DNA from 2 places in the Roseovarius tibetensis genome. Region 2 is predicted to be linked to the other one. Evidence: riboswitches for the same ligand, from Rfam matches in the RefSeq annotation. Region 2 holds a riboswitch; the other holds the start of a gene.

Region 1 (12,706 bases), on a different contig from region 2:
CTATTTACGCGGCGGGGCCCGAGGGGGCAAGGGGTGCGCGTTCGACATCCGAGACAAGGTGCCCGGAGGGGCGCTGCCGGTTATGGCTTGGAGCGGTCGTTGGAGATCTTGTGACGAGCCGCGCGTCGCCGTGCCGGGGGGCGGCCCGGCGATGCGCGGCGCCCTTCGGGCTTGTTCCCGCGCAGGCTATACTCTCAACGTCCGCTCAAGGCCACTAGCGCCCGAAAGACAGCCCCATGTCCCAGAACCCGACCTCCAGCCGCGTGGCGGTGGTGAACCGGTGGCACAGGCGGTCCCAGCCGGGGGTTGCCTCTGGGGTGTCTCCGAGGCGACGCGCCATGGCCCCGTCGAACAGTTTACCTGCGTCGCGGCACACCTGCTGGTAGTCGTCGCCGGCATAGGTGCCTATCCAGTCGGCATAGGGGTGATCGGGCGTCGCATCCGCAGCCAGCCGCACGCCGATCTCGCCGTAGCCCATCACGCAGGGCGCGAGCGCCGCCAGCAGGTCGAGGAAATCCCCCGCATGCCCGGCATCGAGCACATAGCGCGTATAGGCAAGGTTCGCCGGATGCTCTTCGGCATGATAGAGATCGGCCTCGCTCAGCCCCTCACCGGCGCAGGTCTGCACATGCAGGCTGAGTTCCTGATTGACCAGCGCATCGACGGTGGCCGCACAGGCGCGCATTTCCTCCAGCGCGTCCGATTTGGTCACCGCCAGCGCCCAGGCCCGCGCGAAATGCACAAGAAAGACGTAATCCTGTACCAGATAGCCGAGGAACGCCTTTCGCGGCAGTGACCCCTCGCGCAGCCCCTCGACGAAAGCGTGATGCGTGTACTTCGTCCAGACCGGCCCAGCCGCATCGCGCAGACGGGGAAAGGTCGTGCCGTACTCATGTATCATTGGGCGTTCAGATCCATGGCAAGGCCCGAGACGGGCGTGTGGTCCTCGATCATGCCGGCGTCCAGCAGAAACTGCTCGAACCGGGTGTAACGGGCGTGATCAAGGGCTGCGGGCCGGGTCGCGAAACGCGGCCAGGTGTCGACCCAGGCTTTTTCGTTCAGCTCGTCCTGCAACTCGCGCGAGGTGCCCGCGAATATCTCCCACGAGTCTTGCGGATGGTTCAGGATGTATTGCGTGGCGCGCTCGGTCGCGTGCAGAAAACGGCGCAGCATGTCCGCATCCATGCGGTCGGGATTGGCGACGTAGATCAGCTCGTCATAGGCGGGCACGCCCTCTTCCTCGATGTAGAAGCAGCGGCCCGGCACACCCTCGATCTGCATCTGGTTCAGCTCGAAGTTGCGGTAGGCCCCGATCACCGCATCCACCTGCCCCGACATCAGCGAGGGCGACAGCGACCAGTTGACGCTGACCAGTTCGATATCGTCGAGCGTCAGGTCGTGCTGGCCGAGGATCGCGGACAAGAGCACTTCCTCGACGCCCGAGACGGAAAACCCGACCTTGCGGCCCTCGAGATCGGCGGTGGATTTCACTGGCCCGTCCTCGAGCACCAGCAGGCAGTTGAGTGGCGTGGCGATCAGCGTGCCGACCCGACGCAGGGGCAGCCCGTTCTCGATCTGCAGATGCAGTTGCGGCTGATAGGCAATGGCCAGGTCCGCCTGCCCGGCGGCGACCATCTTGGGCGGGTCCGAGGGGTCGGCGGGGGCGACCACCTCGACCTCCAGCCCGGCCTCTTCGAAATAGCCCAGCTCCTCGGCCAGGATGATCGGCCCGTGATCGGGGTTGATGAACCAGTCCAGGATCAGGGTCATCTTGTCCTGGGCCATGGCCGGTCCGGCCAGCAGCGCGAGGATCAGCGAAAGATAGCGCATCTGTCAGTCTCCTTCATGAAGATCGCCCAGGGCGATCAGGGCAATGTCTCCGTCCCAGGTGCTGCGCAGCCGCGTCGCCGCCTGCCACGATCGCAGCCCGGTGCGGCAGGCGAGCACGGCGCGCGCCCCCTCGGGGCGGGTGTCGGGGTGGTCGAAATCGGTCACGGTTCGGCGGCTGGCCCGCGGCAGGGCCGGCCCGTCCTCGTCCGCCGTGCGCAGATCGACCAGCCAGTCATCGGGGCGGGCTTGTTGCGGCGCGATGAAGGCAAAGCCGCCACCGGGTTCCGGTGCCGCGTCGAAGCGGAACCCGCCAAAGCGGTGACCGGTGGCCTCGAACGTGACCAGTTGCCCCAGCGGCGACGGTGCTATCCCGGTCAGGACGGCTATCGCCATCTGCGCCTGAAGGCTGCCGACCACGCCGACCGACGGCCCCAGAACGCCGTCGGCGGCGCAGCTGCCCGCGCGCTCGGGCAGGTCGGGGAAGACCGCGCGCAAGGACGGCGCCCCACCGCAGAACCCGCCGCAATAGCCCGACATGCCGACCACCGAGGCGCTGATCAGCGGGGTGCCCGCCGCCAGGCAGGTGTCCGAGGCCACGTAGCTTGCCGCGAAACTGTCGGCGCAATCCAGCACGAGATCGGCGGAGGCAACGTGATCCGGCGCGTTCGCCGGGTCGAGCGGTTCGGGCACCGCCGTGACGGTGCAATCGGGGTTCAACTCGGCCATGTGGCGCGCCGCCGCCTCGGCCTTGGGCCGGCCGATATCGTCCATGCGGAACAGCGTCTGGCGGTGCAGGTTCGTGAGGCTTACGCGGTCGCCATCCATCAGCGTGATCCGACCGACGCCCGCGCCCACGAGGTATTGCAGCACCGGCGCTGCCAGCCCGCCGGCGCCGACGACCAGCAGATGCGCGGCTGTCAGCCTGCCTTGGGCGACCTCGCCGAACTGGGGCAGGGCAATCTGGCGGGCGTAGCGGCTCATCCCGTGGCCCCTATCCATTGCCGGACGCGGCCCTCGGGGTCGTCGTTCAGCGTGATGTCGGTGACCGCCGCGACGATATCGGCGCCGGCTTCAAATGCGCCCGGCGCGCGCTCCACCGACATGCCGCCGATCGCGACGAGGGGGATATCGCCGATCAGCCTCCTCCATTCGGTCACCTTGTCGAGCCCTTGCTCGTGCCATTTCATCTTTTTCAGGATGGTCGGATAGACCGGGCCGAGCGCGACGTAATCGGGGGCGTGCTGCAGCGCGCGATCAAGCTCTGCATGGTCATGGGTGCTGATCCCCAGCCGCAGCCCGGCGCGGCGGATGGCCGGAATGTCAGCGTCATCGAGATCCTCTTGTCCCAGATGCACCCAATCGCAGCCTGCATCGACCGCCACCTGCCAGTGATCGTTGACCACGAGGATGGCACCTTGCGCGCGGCACAGCGCCTGTGCGTCCGCGATCTCGGCGCGCAGCGCGTCGCCGGACAGTTCCTTGATCCGAAGCTGCGCCAGTTTCACGCCAAGCGGCAGCGTGCGCCGCAGCCAGTCGGCGGAATCGAAGATCGGGTAGAAGCGCGGCAGATCCGTCATGAGAACGCCTGCCCCAGCACCGGCGTCGATGGTGCGGCCATGTCGCGCGGCATCATCGGATCGGCCTCGAACCCCATGCGCCCAGCCTCCAGCGCGCGGGCAAAGCCGTCGGCCATCGCCGCCGGATCTCCCGCCTTGGCAACGGCGGTATTCAAGAGCACTGCGTCATACCCCAGCTCCATCGCGTGGGCCGCCTGCGAGGGCACGCCCAGTCCGGCATCGACGACCAGCGGCAGATCGGGGAAATGCGCGCGCAGGGTGCGCAGCCCGTAGATGTTGTTAAGCCCCAGACCGGTGCCGATCGGCGCGCCCCATGGCATCAGCACTTGGCACCCCGCCTCGACCAGCCGCTCGCAGATCACCAGATCCTCGGTGCAATAGGGAAACACCTTGAAGCCTTCATCGGTCAGGATGCGCGCGGCCTCGACCAGACCGAACGGATCGGGCTGAAGCGTGTCGGCGTGGCCGATCACCTCAAGCTTGATCCAGTCGGTATCGAATAGTTCGCGCGCCATCTGCGCGGTTGTCACCGCTTCGCGCACCGAATGGCAGCCGGCAGTGTTGGGCAGCACATGCACGCCCAGATCGCGGATCAGATCCCAGAACGCCTGGCCGGCGCGCTCTGACCCGGCCTCGCGCCGCACAGACACCGTGGCGATCCCGGCGCCGGAACGTCTGAACGCCTCGGCGAGAATCGCCGGCGAGGGGTATTGCGCCGTGCCCAGCATCAGCCGCGAGGCGACTTCGGTGTCGTAATACGTTGGCATGTCAGCCCCCTTGGCGTGGCGTGACGATCTCGATCCGGTCGCCATCCGCCAAGCGGTGGTCGGCGCGGTTCGCGGCCGGCACGAATTCCTCGTTGACGGCCGTGGCAACCTTGACGTCGCCGTAGCCCATCTCGTCGAGAAGGGCCGCGAGGCTGTCCGCGCCGGTCTCGTGCCTTGTGCCGTTAAGCGTGATCTTCATGGTACATCTCCGGTCTTTGATTGTCGCCCAGCACCAGCCCCGCCACCTGCCGCGCCACTGAGGGCGACAGCAGGAAACCGTGACGAAAGAGGCCGTTGACATGCAGCGTGTCGTCTTGCCGCGTGATGCGCGGCAGGTTGTCGGGAAAGGCGGGGCGGGCATCCGCACCGATTTCCACCACCTCGGCCTCGCCGAAGGCCGGATGCAGGGCGTAGGCCGCCGACAGAAGCTCCATCACCGAGCGGGCCGAGGCGCGGCCACGCTCTCCGCTTTCGATCTGGGTGGCGCCCAGCATGAAGATGCCGTCGCCACGCGGCACGATATAGAGCGGAAAGCGCGGATGCAGCAGGCGTACCGGCCGTGTGAGGGTCACGTCTCGGCTGCGCAGCACGACCATCTCGCCCTTGACGCCGCGCAGATCGGGCAGGGCGTCCTGCGCCGCAAGGCCGCGGCAATCGATCACCGGGCCGTCGGGGGCCTCATCGCTTTGCTCGAAACGCGCACCGTCCGCTTCCAGCGTCCGGCGCAGATGCGCAAGCGCCCCGCGCGGGTCGATATGCGCCTCGGTCTCGAACCACAGCGCGCGGTCGTGCCGGTCGGCGACATGCGGCTCCAATGCCGTCAGATCGTCGCCGGTGACCAGCCGGTGCCCGGTGGTGCGACGCGCGAACTGGTCAAGCTCTCGCCGGTCGCGCCCCAGTGTGATCACGAGCGAGCCCTGGCGTTGCACCGCCACGCCGCGTGCGGCCCACCAATCGGCGGCCTCGCGCCCCAGCCGCACCACGGGTTCCTCTGCGGTGGCGCCTTCGCATTCGGGCGCGAGCATGCCGCCCGCCCACCATGAACAGGCATGGGGGCCGGGCAGCGGGTTGGGGTCGCGCAGGGTGACGGACACGCCGCGCGCCATCAGCTCGGTCGCCACGCACAGCCCCACGACGCCTGCGCCGCGAATTGTGACATGTGCCGTCATGTCCAGACCTCGTGAAAGTGATGCACCGGTCCGTGCCCCTCGCCAATCTGTAGCCGATCTGCGGCCCGGATCGCCGCGTGCAGCCAGCCATGCGCGCGCTCGACCGCCTGCGTCAGGGTATGCCCCTTCGCAAGCCCCGCCGCGATGGCCGAGGAATAGGAACAGCCCGTGCCGTGGGTGTTGCGCGTGGCGATACGGGGTGCGTCGAAGCGGATCGCCTCGTCGCCGATCAGCCAGTCGGTGCAGGTCTCGCCCTTGCCGTGGCCGCCTTTCATCAGCACCGCGCGCGCGCCCATGTCGCGCAGTCGCGCGCCGTGATCCTGCATGTCGGCGTTGCTGCGCGCTTCGGGCAGCCCGAGAAGCGCCGCCGCCTCTGGCAGGTTCGGTGTCAACAGGTCGGCGCGTGGCACCAGATGTGTCAAAAGCGCGGCACGCGCGCTGTCGGGCAGCAGCCGGGCCCCGGATTTCGCGACCATGACCGGGTCGATCACCACGGGGCCGGCATGGTCGGCAAGCGCCCGCGCAACCGTCTCGATCAGGCTGGCATCACCCAGCATGCCGATCTTGATCGCGTCGATCCGGATGTCATCCAGCACCACCGCGATTTGCGCGGCGACGCTGGCCTCGGGGATCGGGTGTACGTCGGTCACCGCAACGGTATTCTGCGCCGTGACGGCGGTGATCACGCTGGCCCCGTAGACACCAAGCGCCGAGAATGTCTTGAGGTCGGCCTGAATGCCTGCGCCACCGCCACTGTCGGAGCCTGCAATCGTCAGCGCTGTTGTCGCCATCCTGCGTTCCTCTCTCGTTATCGGGAACGAAGGTGCTGCGCCGGTTGGCAGACAAGGCTCCGTTCCCTACGCCGGTGTGACCCGGATCAGGTTCGATGGGTTGGCCTGTTGCCTCTCAGCCCCGTGATCGGGCACCCCAACGGATACTTTCGAGATAGCAATTAGGTGCCGACCCGACAAGGGGCGACATCCGCGGCGCCCGAGGTCGGGACCCGGCCCGGCGGGACTGATCTCTGCGCCAGTCGCCCGACCGCGCGCTGATGTGTGACGCGCCTCCGGCGGGAGTATTTGGAGAAAGATGAAAACGGTAGGACGCAGTCCGGACAGACGGCGCGGGGCGGTGGGGTTTGCGCCGTGGTCCCGTCAATGCGGGCGAGCGCGGCCGCTAGTCATCCAGATCCGGGTGCCAGTGGCGCCGCATGACGAGATAGGTGAACGATGCAGACCATGTGATAAGCAGAAACCCGTTGAGGGATTCGATGCCGGCGAGGATCCTGAGCGGTCCCTCGGGATAGACATCCCCGATACCAAGGGTGGTGAAGCTGGTGATCGAGAAATAGAAGAAGTCGAGCGCCGTCGCCGTGGCCTGACCCTCGATCCCGCCAAAACGCGCGCTTTGATGCAGCGCCGCGATCGCGGCGGCATAGAGGATGATCTCGACGAGATGCGCGGCGAAGCACGCGAAGATGACGACCAGAACACGTTGTCGCGGGCGGATCGGCAGATGGCGGATCAACCGCCCGGTCATGCGCAATGCCTCGTAGTGGACCAGGACCGTCGCGGAAATCAGCAGCGCGGCAACGGCAAGAATGATGAATGCGGTCATTGACGTCACAAGGCTCCTGCCACGGTTTCGTGCGTTCCGTGACCCGCCTGGACGCGGGCGTCCCATCCAGCCGTTCGGGCCGCACCATGTGTGCTGCGGGGGACCGGTGCGCGCGGGTCAGGTATTGAAGAGGAAATGCAGCACGTCGCCATCCTTGACAATATACTGCTTGCCCTCGGCGCGCATCTTGCCGGCATCCTTGGCCTTCTGTTCGCCGCCGAGACTGACGAAATCGTCGTAGGCGATGGTTTCAGCCCGGATGAAGCCACGTTCGAAATCGCCGTGTATGACCCCGGCGGCCTTGGGCGCGGTTGTGCCGGTGGGCACGGTCCAGGCGCGGGCCTCTTTCGGGCCGACGGTGAAATAGGTCTCGAGGTGCAACAGGTCGTAGCCGGCGCGGATGAGCCGGTCGAGACCGGCCTCGTCGAGCCCCATCTCGTCCAGGAACATCGCCGCCTCCTCGGCGTCGAGCTGGCTGATTTCCTCTTCGATCTGCGCCGAGATCACGACCGAGGCCGCGCCCTGCGCCTCGGCCATGCGTGCCACGGCCTCTGAATGGGCGTTGCCGTCGGCGGCGTGAGCCTCGTCGACATTGCAGACGAAAAGGACGGGCTTGGAGGTCAGAAGCTGCAGCATCTTCCACGCCTTGAGGTCGTCCTCGTCGATTGCGACGGTGCGGGCGGGCTTGCCCTCTTCAAGGGCTGTCTGCGCGAGGGCGAGCAGGCGGTCGGCCTGCACGGCCTCCTTGTCGCCGCCCTTGATCTTGCGCGCGAGACCGGCGCGGCGTTTCTCGATGCTGTCGAGATCGGCGAGCATCAGTTCGGTCTCGACCGCGTCGGCATCGGCGACGGGATCGACACGGCCATCGACATGCGCCACATCGCCATCCTCGAAGCAGCGCAGGACATGGGCGATGGCGTCGACCTCGCGTATATTGGCGAGAAACTGGTTGCCAAGGCCCTCGCCCCGCGACGCGCCCTTCACCAGCCCGGCGATATCGACGAAGGTCATGCGGGTGGGGACGATCTGTTTCGACTTCGCGATCGCCGCCAGCCGGTCGAGCCGCGCATCGGGCACCGCGACCTCGCCCACGTTCGGCTCTATCGTGCAGAACGGAAAATTCGCGGCTTGTGCGGCCGCCGTGCGGGTGAGCGCGTTGAAAAGCGTCGATTTGCCGACATTGGGCAAGCCGACGATACCCATCCTGAAGCCCATCTGCCACTCTCCCAGCCCGTGAATTGCGGGCATGTACGGGGTCGGACGGGGCAAGGTCAAGCCGGGCATTGATTTCGCCCGCGCTTTGCGCCAAACCGCCCGGAACGCATCTGAAGGACACACCCCCATGACCCGTATCGACACCAGGTTTGCCGAACTGAAAGCCGCCGGGAAAAAGGCCTTCGTGTCCTATATCATGGCGGGTGATCCGGATGTCGAACGGTCCTTCGAGGTGATGAAGGGATTGCCCGCGGCGGGGGTCGACGTGATCGAACTGGGCGTGCCCTTCACCGACCCGATGGCGGATGGGCCGACGATCCAGCAGGCCGGGCAGCGCGCGCTTGCCGGTGGCATGACACTGGAAAAGACGTTGCAGATGGCGCGGCGCTTTCGCGAGATCGACGATGTGACCCCGATCGTGCTGATGGGTTATTACAACCCGATCTACAGCTGGGGGGTCGAACGGTTCCTGGTCGATGCGACGGCGGCGGGGATCGACGGGCTGATCGTGGTCGATCTGCCCCCCGAAGAGGATGACGAACTGTGCCTGCCCGCATCGAAGGCCGGGCTGAACTTCATCCGGCTGGCGACGCCCACGACCGATGACAAGCGCCTGCCCAAGGTTCTCGAGAATACCAGCGGGTTCGTCTATTACGTCTCGATCACCGGGATCACCGGCGCGGCCTCGGCCGAGGCGGGCGATGTCGAACCGGACGTGGCGCGCATCAAGGCGAAGACCGATCTTCCGGTGGTGGTGGGCTTCGGCATCCGCAATCCCGAGACGGCGCAGTTGATCGCCGGCGTGGCCGATGGCTGTGTCGTCGGCTCGGCCATCGTCGCCGAGATCGCCAAGGGCGGGCCGGTCTCGGACGTGATCGAGTTCGTGCGCGGGCTGGCTGGCGGGGCACATCGCGCCTGATCCGGTCAATACACTGCTTTTGAACGATAAAAATGATCCGAACCCCTTGAAGGTTCGGCTCGCTCTTCCCATTTTCGGGGTGAAAGGGGATGGCAGGCCCCGGCAATGGCGGCGTCGCCGTCCCCTCCACCAAGATCGAGACGGAACAAAAAGGAGGGAAGCGATGAACATGAGATCACTGATGCCATGGAACACCCGCAGCCCTGCAAACTGGGCAGGCGAACGCGATCCTTTCGCAGCACTGCACAACGAGATGAACCGCTTGTTCGATAGCGCCTCTCGTGAATTCGGTCGCGACCTGTGGGCCCTCGACGGGTTTGGCGGTTGGCCGCGGGTCGACGTGACCGATGCGGAAGACCACGTTCGGGTCGATGCCGAGGTACCGGGGCTGAACGAGAACGATGTGGAACTTACCTTGAAAGACGGCGTCCTGACGCTCAGCGGCGAACGCAAGGTCGAGAATGACGACAATGACCGCCGCGTATCCGAGCGGTTCGTCGGGCGGTTCGCACGGCAGATCCCGCTGGGGTACGAGATTGACGAGGATAACGTCTCGGCAACCTTCAGCAATGGCGAGTTGACCGTGACACTGCCCAAGACGGAGCAGTCGAAATCGGACGCCAAACAGATCGAGATCAAGTCAGCCTCGTAACCCGGTCACACCGTCCGTGTTGACCAAAACGCGCCCCATTGGGGCGCGTTTTTCATGTCAAGCCATGACGGGTCGCCCGTTCGAGGCCGGACGCGGGCCACAATGGCGCGCCGCATCTCCGCAACTTTTTCCTGCGACACGTCGTTCGATTGTGCCATAAGGCGCAAATCTGTACGGAGTTTGCATCTAGGCTGGAGGGCGCATGGCTGTCATCACGAATATTCAGGATCTCAAGGACATATATGCACGCCGCGTGCCCCGGATGTTCCATGACTACGCGGAATCCGGCAGCTGGACCGAACAGACCTTTCGTGAGAACACCTCGGATTTCGACAAGATCCACCTGAAACAGCGCGTCGCCATCGACATGACCGGCCGCAACGTGGCATCCAAGATGATCGGGCAGGATGTGGCGATGCCGGTCGGGCTGGCGCCGGTCGGGCTGACCGGCATGCAGCACGCCGATGGCGAGATCAAGGCGGCGCGCGCGGCCGAGACGTTCGGAGTGCCCTTCACGCTGTCCACGATGTCGATCTGTTCGATCGAGGATGTGGCCGCACACACGACCAAGCCGTTCTGGATGCAGGTCTACACGCTGAAGGACGACGATTTCATGCAACGGCTGTTCGACCGCGCAAAGGACGCCAAGTGTTCGGCGGCGATGATCACGGTCGATCTGCAACTGCTGGGGCAGCGGCACAAGGACCTCAAGAACGGGCTTAGCGCGCCGCCGAAGCTGACACCGTCGAGCGTGGCGAACATGATGACCAAGGTTCGCTGGGGCCTGGGGATGCTGGGCACCAAGCGGCGCAGTTTCGGCAATATCGTGGGTCATGCCAAGGGGGTGACGGACCCCTCGTCGCTGAGCACATGGACCGCCGAGGCGTTCGACCAGGCGCTTGACTGGGAGCGGATCAAGCAGTTCCGCAGGATGTGGGACGGCCCGCTGATCATCAAGGGGATCATGGATCCGCGCGATGCCGCCGAGGCGCTGAACGTCGGGGCGGACGCGATCATCGTGTCCAACCATGGCGGGCGGCAGCTTGACGGGGCGATTTCCGCGATCCGTGCGCTGCCGGCGATCATGGATGCCGTGGGCGACAAGATCGAGGTGCATCTCGACAGCGGCATCCGGTCGGGCCAGGACGTGCTAAAGGCGCTGAGCCTTGGCGCAACGGGGACCTATATCGGCCGCGCCTGGACCTACGGGCTGGGCGCCATGGGCGAGGCCGGCGTGACCCGTGCGCTCGAGATCATCTACAAGGAACTCGACAGTTCGATGGGTTTGTGCGGGCGGCGCGACGTGCATGATCTCGACCGCGATGTGCTTATGGTGCCCAAGGGGTTCGCCGACGGCTGGGAGTAGCGCCCGGACCCCCGACCGGTGGATCGGGGTATTTTTGCCAAGAAGAAACCGGAAAGTACCCGATTCGGGCCTTTTCAAGCCGGGTGACGTGGTCTATCAGCGCACTCTCATGCGGGGTGACAGCCTTGGAGGCACCCTGCTCTAACCTATGGAGTATTCAAGATGGCTGGAGAAATTCCTGATCTTCACGCCCAGGAACGTACGGGGACGGGCAAGGGCGCCGCTCGTGCGGTGCGCCGTGCGCATCTGGTTCCGGGGATCGTGTTCGGGGGCGATACGGACCCGCTGCCGATACAACTGCCTTACAATGCATTGATCAAGCGGTTGAAGGCGGGTCGGTTCAAGTCGACGCTTTTCAATCTCAAGGTCGACGGTCACGAGGATGTCCGCGTGATCTGCCGTGACGTCCAGCGTGATATCGTCCGGGATCTGCCGACGCATGTCGATTTCCTGCGCCTGCGCCGCACGACCAAGATCAACCTGTTCATCCAGATCGATTTTCAGGGCGAGGAAGAGTGCGCGGCGCTGCGCAAGGGCGGCGTCCTGACGATCGTGCGTCCCGAGATCGAGCTTGTCGTGACCGCGGGCGACATTCCCGAGAACATCGTCGTCGATCTGACCAAGATGGAGAACATCGGCGACACGATGACCATTTCCATGGTCGATCTGCCCGCGGGTGCGAAGCCGACCATCGACCGCGATTTCGTGATCTGCAACATCTCCGCGCCGTCGGCGCTTCAGTCGCAGGACGACGAGGACGAGGAAGAGGCGGATGTCGAAGAGGTGGCCGAGGCGGCCACCGACGAAGCCTGATCGGCCTGTCGGATCTTTCGCGACGCAATCGAACGCGGCCCCCTATGGTGGCCGCGTTTTGCATTTTCAGTCGCCACGGTGGTGGTCGTGCGCCGCGCGATAGGCCCTGATCTTGTCTTCCAGACGGTCGGCATAGGCGCGGCGCTCGGCGTCGGTCATGTTCGACAGGTGCGTGACCAGGATGTCCTGCCCCATTTCGAAGCGCACGGCAAAGCGGGCGCGGTGCTGTCGCATCCGTTCCGCGACCTGTGCGGGATCGAACGGCACGGCGCGCAAATCGGCCACCATCGCGTCGAGACTGGCGCGCATGTCGGCGCGTCCGCCATCGACCTGACGCCACGCCTGACGCATCTGTCGCCCGATCTCGTGGCGATCCTCCTGGCTGAGGGCGCGGGTCAGCGGCCCCCCCGCCATGTCAAGCCGCGACGGATGTGGCCCATCCGTGTGCCGCAGGGCCCAGCCGGCCGCCAGCCCCACGACCAGCAGGTTGAGCGCAAGCGATGCCACCAGAACGATTCGGGTCAGGCGGTCGCCGCGGAGTCCGCGCGTCGGGTTTGCCATCAGTCGTCTCCATCGCCCAGATCGAAGGCCATTTCGGGTGTGATATCAACAAGGTACCTCGCCTCGTCCGTGCCGATCACACGGTCGGGCAGGCCGGCACCGATCCACAGCCCCGCCAGCGCCGCGGTGGTCAGCCCCGCCATGGTTGGCCAGCCACCCAGAAGGTGCCGGACACGCGTCGTCCAGCTGTGTCGTGGTGCCGGCCACAGCGCGGCGGTCC
Region 2 (5,787 bases):
GGCTGCTGCGCACCACGGATGCCTCTGCCGCCACGCCCGAGGCGGTGTTCGATCTGATCGCCGCCAACACGCCGCTGCGCCGGGTCACCACGCCCGAGGAGTTTGCCGACGCCGCCCTGTTTTTCGCCTCGCCCTGGGCACGGGCCGTTACCGGGCAGAACCTGGTGGTCGATGGCGGCCTCGTGAAGAACTGAAGCGCGCGCAGATGCATCTTAACCTGTTCATCATGGCCTGCGGCCATCACCGCGCGGCGTGGCGCCAGCCCGGATCGCCGGTCGAGCGTCTGGGCGATATCCGTTACTACGAGGGGCTGGCGCAGATCGCCGAGCGGGGCAAGCTGGACGCGGTGTTCTTTGCCGATGGTCAGGCGGCCACCAATGTCGGCGGCGGGCCCTTGTGGTTTCTCGAACCGCTGACGGCGATGGCGGCGATGGCCCGCGCGACCGAGCGGATCGGCCTGATCTCCACGGTGTCCAGTACCTTTTACACGCCCTTTCACGCGGCGCGGATGCTCGCCTCGCTCGATCATATCTCGGGCGGGCGGATGGGCTGGAACCTCGTGACCTCGATGTTTGACACGGAAGCCCGCAATCACGGGCTCGAGGCGATGCCGCCCGCCGAGGCGCGCTACGCACGCGCCAGGGAATTTGCCGACACGGTGTTGGCGCTGTGGGATTCGTGGTCCGATGACGCGCTGCTGTGTGACCGTCAGGGGCAGTTCGCCGACCCGGCGAAGGTGCGGCCCATCCATCACCGGGGCGACCATTTCATGGTGGATGGTCCGCTGAACGTGCCGCGCCCGCCGCAGGGGCATCCGGTGCTGTTTCAGGCCGGCGCGTCGAAACCGGGGCGCGATCTGGCCGCGCGCTACGCCGAAGCGATCTACGCCGTTGCCTATGACCTGCCATCGGCGCAGGCGTATTACCGCGATATCCAGGCACGCGTGCGCGCGGCGAGGCGCGCGCCGGTGCCGATCCTGCCGGGCCTCGTGACCTATGTCGCCGCGACCGAGGCCGAGGCGAAGGCGCGGCAAAGCGCGCTGGACGCGCTGTTGCCGACCGAGGACTCGCTGCGCCAGCTTGGCCAGTTCATCGGGCAGGATTGCCGCGACTGGGACCTCGACGCGCCGGTCCCCGACCTGCCACCGCTCGAGGCGTTCAGCGGCCCCAAGGGACGCTACGCCACCATCCTGCGAATCATCGAAAGCGAGGCGCCCACGCTGCGCCAGCTCTTGGGGCGGTTGGCCGCCGGGGGTGGTCATTGCACGATGGTCGGCACCCCCGAACAGATTGCCGACCGAATGCAACACTGGATCGAGGCGGGCGGCGCGGACGGCTTCAACCTGATGCCGCCCTCGCTGCCCGACGGGATCGAGGATTTCATCGACCACGTGGTGCCGGTGTTGCAGGCCCGGGGGCTTTTCCGCCGCGACTATGCGGGACGGACTTTGCGCGACCATCTGGGGCTGGCGCGCCCGTCCGCCTGACCGGGTGCGGCGCTCAGCCCCGGAAGCGGCGCACGCTGGCACCGAGCAGGCTGAAATCAAACGCCGCGCGCTCGGGCAGCAGCCGCAACAGCACCAGCGACACGCCGACCGGAACAAGCGCCGCCAGCAGGAACGACTCCAGCAAGGTCGCGGTGCCCGCGCCCGGCGCCGGAAACATCGCCAGCCCGGCGATGAGGCCGCACCCGGTGCTGATCGCCGCGTTGAACCCGGTATAGCGGCGATGGAACAGCCCGAAGAATACCGGGAACGCTGCCGCCGAGCACAGCAGATCGGCCAGCAGGAACAAGTATAGCACGCTGTAACCTTGCGCCGCGACCCATGTCACCGGGACCGCCGCCACAACGATCAACCAGCGCGCAAGGGTCATCAGGGTGCGGTCAGCCGCGCCGGACATCAGCCGCCCCATGTCGACGGCGATGATGCTGGAGGTGGCGCTGATGGTGGAATCCGCACTGCTCATGACCAGCGCCAGCCCCAGCGGGATAAGCGCCAGCGCGAACCACATCGGCACCTCTGCCAGCAGAACGCTGAACAGCGCGACCGACCCGTCGCCGTCGAGGCCTAGCCCGACGAAGGCCAGACCGAACAGCCCCATCAGCCCGACGACCACGAAATTGCACACACCGCTGATCCAGAAACCCCGGCGCAATACCCGCGCGTCGCGCGCGGCATAGATCCGCTGCCACGTGCCCTGATAGAACAGCCCGGTCAGCGCCACAGCGAGAAAGAAGGTCACCCCCGCGCGCAGCCCCCCTGTGTCACCGATCTGCAGCAGATGCGGCGCGGTCTCGCGCAGTCCTGCAAGGGTAGGGGCGGCACCGCCGGCGGCTTGCCAGCCAAAAACCAGGAGCAGCCCGAGCATCGGCGCGATCACGATCATCTGCAACTTGTCGGTGTAGATCGACGCCCGAAGCCCCCCGTAGAAGGTGTATATCAGCGTCGCGGCCATGACCGTGCTGGCCGTCACCCATAGCGGGATGGGCGCCAGCAAGGCCACCATCCGCGCCACGGCCGTCAGGCCCGCGGCCAGCAGGATGAACAGGTAGAACAGCATGATCACAAGGGTGAAGGCATACATGACGCGACCGTAGCGATGGATCACGAACTCGGTCAGGCCATGGCCGTCGGGGATGAGGTCACGCATCCGCTGACCCAGCGGGATCATCACGAGGCGCGGCACCATCGACCCCAAGGCATAGCCAAGGATCGCGCCGATCCCGCCCCATGTCGCGGCCTGCGCCGGGCCGAACAGGATCCAGGTCCCCAGCGTGGTCGCCACCAGCGTCAGCACGGTCGCACGGGTGTTCTGGCTGTTGCGGGCGGTGATGTAATCTTCCAGCGTGTCGCGGTGACGCCGGGCATGGATCAGGCCGGGGATGGCCAGAAGGGCGGCGCATAATGACAGCCACAGGCCTGTCCAGACGGGGTCGAGCATCATGACAGTCGGTCCTCTTCTCTGCGCCTTTCGGCGGTACGCTGTTGCGATCGATGCACGGCGCGCAAGAAAGAGGGGTACGGGTGCAGACCCGGCCTATTCCTTCCCTTCGCCGGCATGACCCGGATCAGGTTCTAAGGGTTACCACCGCATGACAGCGATGGAGTCTCAGCCGACAAGGCTCCCCCAGGACTTGAAGGTATCGGTAAGCACCCGGCGCATGCGTGTCAATGAAACAGGATCGATACCGCCAGTCTCACACGAGCCGCCAAGTGTATTGTCCTGCCTCGACCGCCAAGGTGATCCGCAGGCCGGTCCCCGAACCGACACCGACCGCCGGTTTCCCGACCGGCCGGGCGATGCCGTGCCGCGACCGGCGCGCGCCGGTCGCGCGATGTGCGCTGGCATCTGCCGCGCGGGGGAATCGCGTCGCAACTTGACGATCGCGTACGGCCCGGTACTGTATGTCGCCAGTGCGCTTCTCGGAGGGCACAATCAAAAGGAGAACCCACAAACATGACATCTCGCATTCGCGGCCTCGACCGCAGAAGCTTTCTTGCAGGCACGGCCGCAACGGGCCTGTCCGCAGGTATGATGCCGGGCGTTGCCTGGTCGGCCACCGACATGACCCCGAAACGCGGCGGCACGATCCGCCATGCAAAGGGTCACGGCAACACCAACGACACGCTGGATCCGGCAACCTGGACCAACGGCTTCACGGTCGCCCTGCCGTTCGGCATGCACGGGTACCTGACCAAAGTGGCGACAGACGGGTCGGCCGAACCGGATCTCGCCGAAAGCTGGGAGGCCACGCCGGATGCGAAGACATGGCGCTTCAGGATCCGACAGGGGGTGACCTATCATTCCGGCAAGCCGCTGAGCCTTGACGACATCGTAGATTCCATCAATCACCACAGGGGCGAAGGGTCCACCTCGGTTGCCAAGCCGCTGGTCGCCCCGATCGTGAGCGTCGCCAAGGAAGGCGACAACACGGTCGTGTTCGAACTGTCCGCTGGCAGCGCCGATTTCCCCTTCGTGTTTACCGATTACCACATGGCGATCGTGCCATCCGACGGCAACGGCGGGATCGACTGGCGCTCCGGCGATGGCTGCGGCGCCTACAGGCTGGTCGAATTCCAGCCCGGTGTCATCGCCCGCCTCGAACGGCACACAGAGGACTGGAACCAGAACCGTGGCTGGTTCGATGCGGTCGAGATGCTGTCGGTCGTCGATGTGAACGCCCGGACCTCGTCGCTTGTCTCGGGTGAGGTCGACGTGATCGACAAGCTCGATCTCAAGACTATCAGCATGCTGGGGCGCGATCCCGACCTCGCGATCCACTCGATCGCGGGCCCGCAATATTACAGTTTCGCGGCTCAGGCCGACACCGCGCCCTTTGACGACGTGAATGTCCGGTTGGCGCTGAAATACGGCATCAACCGGCAGGAGCTGGTCGACAAGATCCTGTTCGGCCACGGCACCGTCGGCAACGACCAGCCCATCGGACCGAGCTACCGGTTCCACGATCCGGATCTCGCCCAGCACAGCTACGATCCCGACAAGGCGAAATTCCACCTGCGCGAGGCCGGGCTCGACAGCCTCGACGTGACCCTGTCGGCGGCCGATGCGGCCTTTCCGGGGGCCGTGGATGCCGCGGTGCTCTACCGGAACTCGGCCAATGCGGCCGGGATCAACATCAACGTCAACCGCGTTGCCAACGATGGCTACTGGTCGGATGTCTGGCTGAAGCACCCATTCTGCGCGGTCTACTGGGGCGGCCGCCCGACCGAGGATCAGATCTTTTCCACGGCCTACGAGTCCGGCGCGGCGTGGAATGACAGCAGCTGGTCGAATGCCCGGTTCGACGAGTTGCTGGTGAAGGCCCGCGCCGAACTGAACGAGGATGCGCGCCGCGCCATGTATTCGGAAATGCAGCAGCTTGTGTCCAAGGATGGCGGCACCGTGCTGCCGATGTTCGCGAATTTCGTCTTCGCGACCAATGGCAAGATCGCGCATGGCGAGTTCGCGTCAAATTTCGACATGGACGGCGAACGCTGGATGGAACGCTGGTGGTTCGCCTGAATACATGCCCCATGGCCTGCGGGTCACCAGGTTGATGCATGCGCCCCGCCTCTTTCGGCGGGGCGCATTGGTCTTGATCGCCACCGTCCTCTGACCGCAACGTGTCGCGGGAAGCTGACGCATCCGGTTATCGTAGCATGTCCCTGTCTTTCCAGAGACGTTACAGTGCGTGACCGCTGCCAGGATACGCCGCCCCTCAGGGGCCATCACCAATTTCCGCGTGTTTCTCCGAAGAGCCAATTGTCGCGGCTGTACGAGGAGATCGACGAGCATGTGCAGGCGTTCCTGAACCGTCCGCTGGACGGGGTGATCCTCATGAATTCGGTCCGAGGGACCGAATTCCCACCGTCCGGGGGGACGTTCGGCGCGGTCAACGGCCCCTCCACTCGCTCGACACCCTCTACGTGAAGCTGCGCGCGGCCGGCGTGCGGGGCCGCGCCCGAACCAGTGGCGCGCCGGCCCCTCACGGTCTCAATGGCGGTGATAGTGGCCGTGGCGATCAACACCGACGCGCGACGGGAAATCTTCGGGATCACCGGCATGCCGTCGGAGGCCGAGACGTTCCGGGCCGATTTCCTGCGGTCTCTCACCCGCCGCAGCCTGCGCGGTGTTCAACTGGTGATCAGCGACGCCTATAAGGGGCTGAAAGCGGCCGCACGCAAGGTCCTGGGGGCCGGCTGGCAGCGCTGCCACGTGCACTTCCAGCGCAATCTCCTGGCCCGCGTGTGCAAGACGAACAAGCCGGTGGTCAGCGCCGTGGTGA

Evidence for each region. Region 2 has a riboswitch for thiamine pyrophosphate ahead of ACROSR_RS11950 (sodium:solute symporter family transporter). Riboswitches for the same ligand answer to the same signal wherever they lie in the genome.
Region 1: another riboswitch for thiamine pyrophosphate. It lies ahead of thiD (bifunctional hydroxymethylpyrimidine kinase/phosphomethylpyrimidine kinase); the one in region 2 lies ahead of ACROSR_RS11950 (sodium:solute symporter family transporter).

What each region holds. Positions count from the first base shown of each region.
Region 1 covers NZ_JBPBBB010000002.1:139,348-152,053, reverse strand. Annotated here, with positions in the region: gene tenA (thiaminase II) at 215-901, opposite strand; gene ACROSR_RS02620 (ABC transporter substrate-binding protein) at 898-1,830, opposite strand; gene ACROSR_RS02615 (ThiF family adenylyltransferase) at 1,834-2,811, opposite strand; gene ACROSR_RS02610 (thiamine phosphate synthase) at 2,808-3,407, opposite strand; gene ACROSR_RS02605 (thiazole synthase) at 3,404-4,174, opposite strand; gene thiS (sulfur carrier protein ThiS) at 4,176-4,373, opposite strand; gene ACROSR_RS02595 (FAD-dependent oxidoreductase) at 4,357-5,343, opposite strand; gene thiD (bifunctional hydroxymethylpyrimidine kinase/phosphomethylpyrimidine kinase) at 5,340-6,134, opposite strand; TPP riboswitch at 6,181-6,283, opposite strand; gene ACROSR_RS02585 (ion channel) at 6,520-6,960, opposite strand; gene ychF (redox-regulated ATPase YchF) at 7,078-8,175, opposite strand; gene trpA (tryptophan synthase subunit alpha) at 8,303-9,094, shown strand; gene ACROSR_RS02570 (Hsp20/alpha crystallin family protein) at 9,258-9,746, shown strand; gene ACROSR_RS02565 (alpha-hydroxy acid oxidase) at 9,949-11,112, shown strand; gene ACROSR_RS02560 (50S ribosomal protein L25/general stress protein Ctc) at 11,275-11,925, shown strand; gene ACROSR_RS02555 (periplasmic heavy metal sensor) at 11,992-12,486, opposite strand; gene ACROSR_RS02550 (hypothetical protein) at 12,486-12,706, opposite strand, start outside.
Region 2 covers NZ_JBPBBB010000016.1:65,762-71,548, forward strand. Annotated here, with positions in the region: gene ACROSR_RS11940 (3-oxoacyl-ACP reductase) at 1-194, shown strand, start outside; gene ACROSR_RS11945 (LLM class flavin-dependent oxidoreductase) at 206-1,486, shown strand; gene ACROSR_RS11950 (sodium:solute symporter family transporter) at 1,500-2,945, opposite strand; TPP riboswitch at 3,030-3,140, opposite strand; gene ACROSR_RS11955 (ABC transporter substrate-binding protein) at 3,459-5,024, shown strand; gene ACROSR_RS11960 (hypothetical protein) at 5,265-5,432, shown strand; gene ACROSR_RS11965 (transposase) at 5,472-5,787, shown strand, end outside.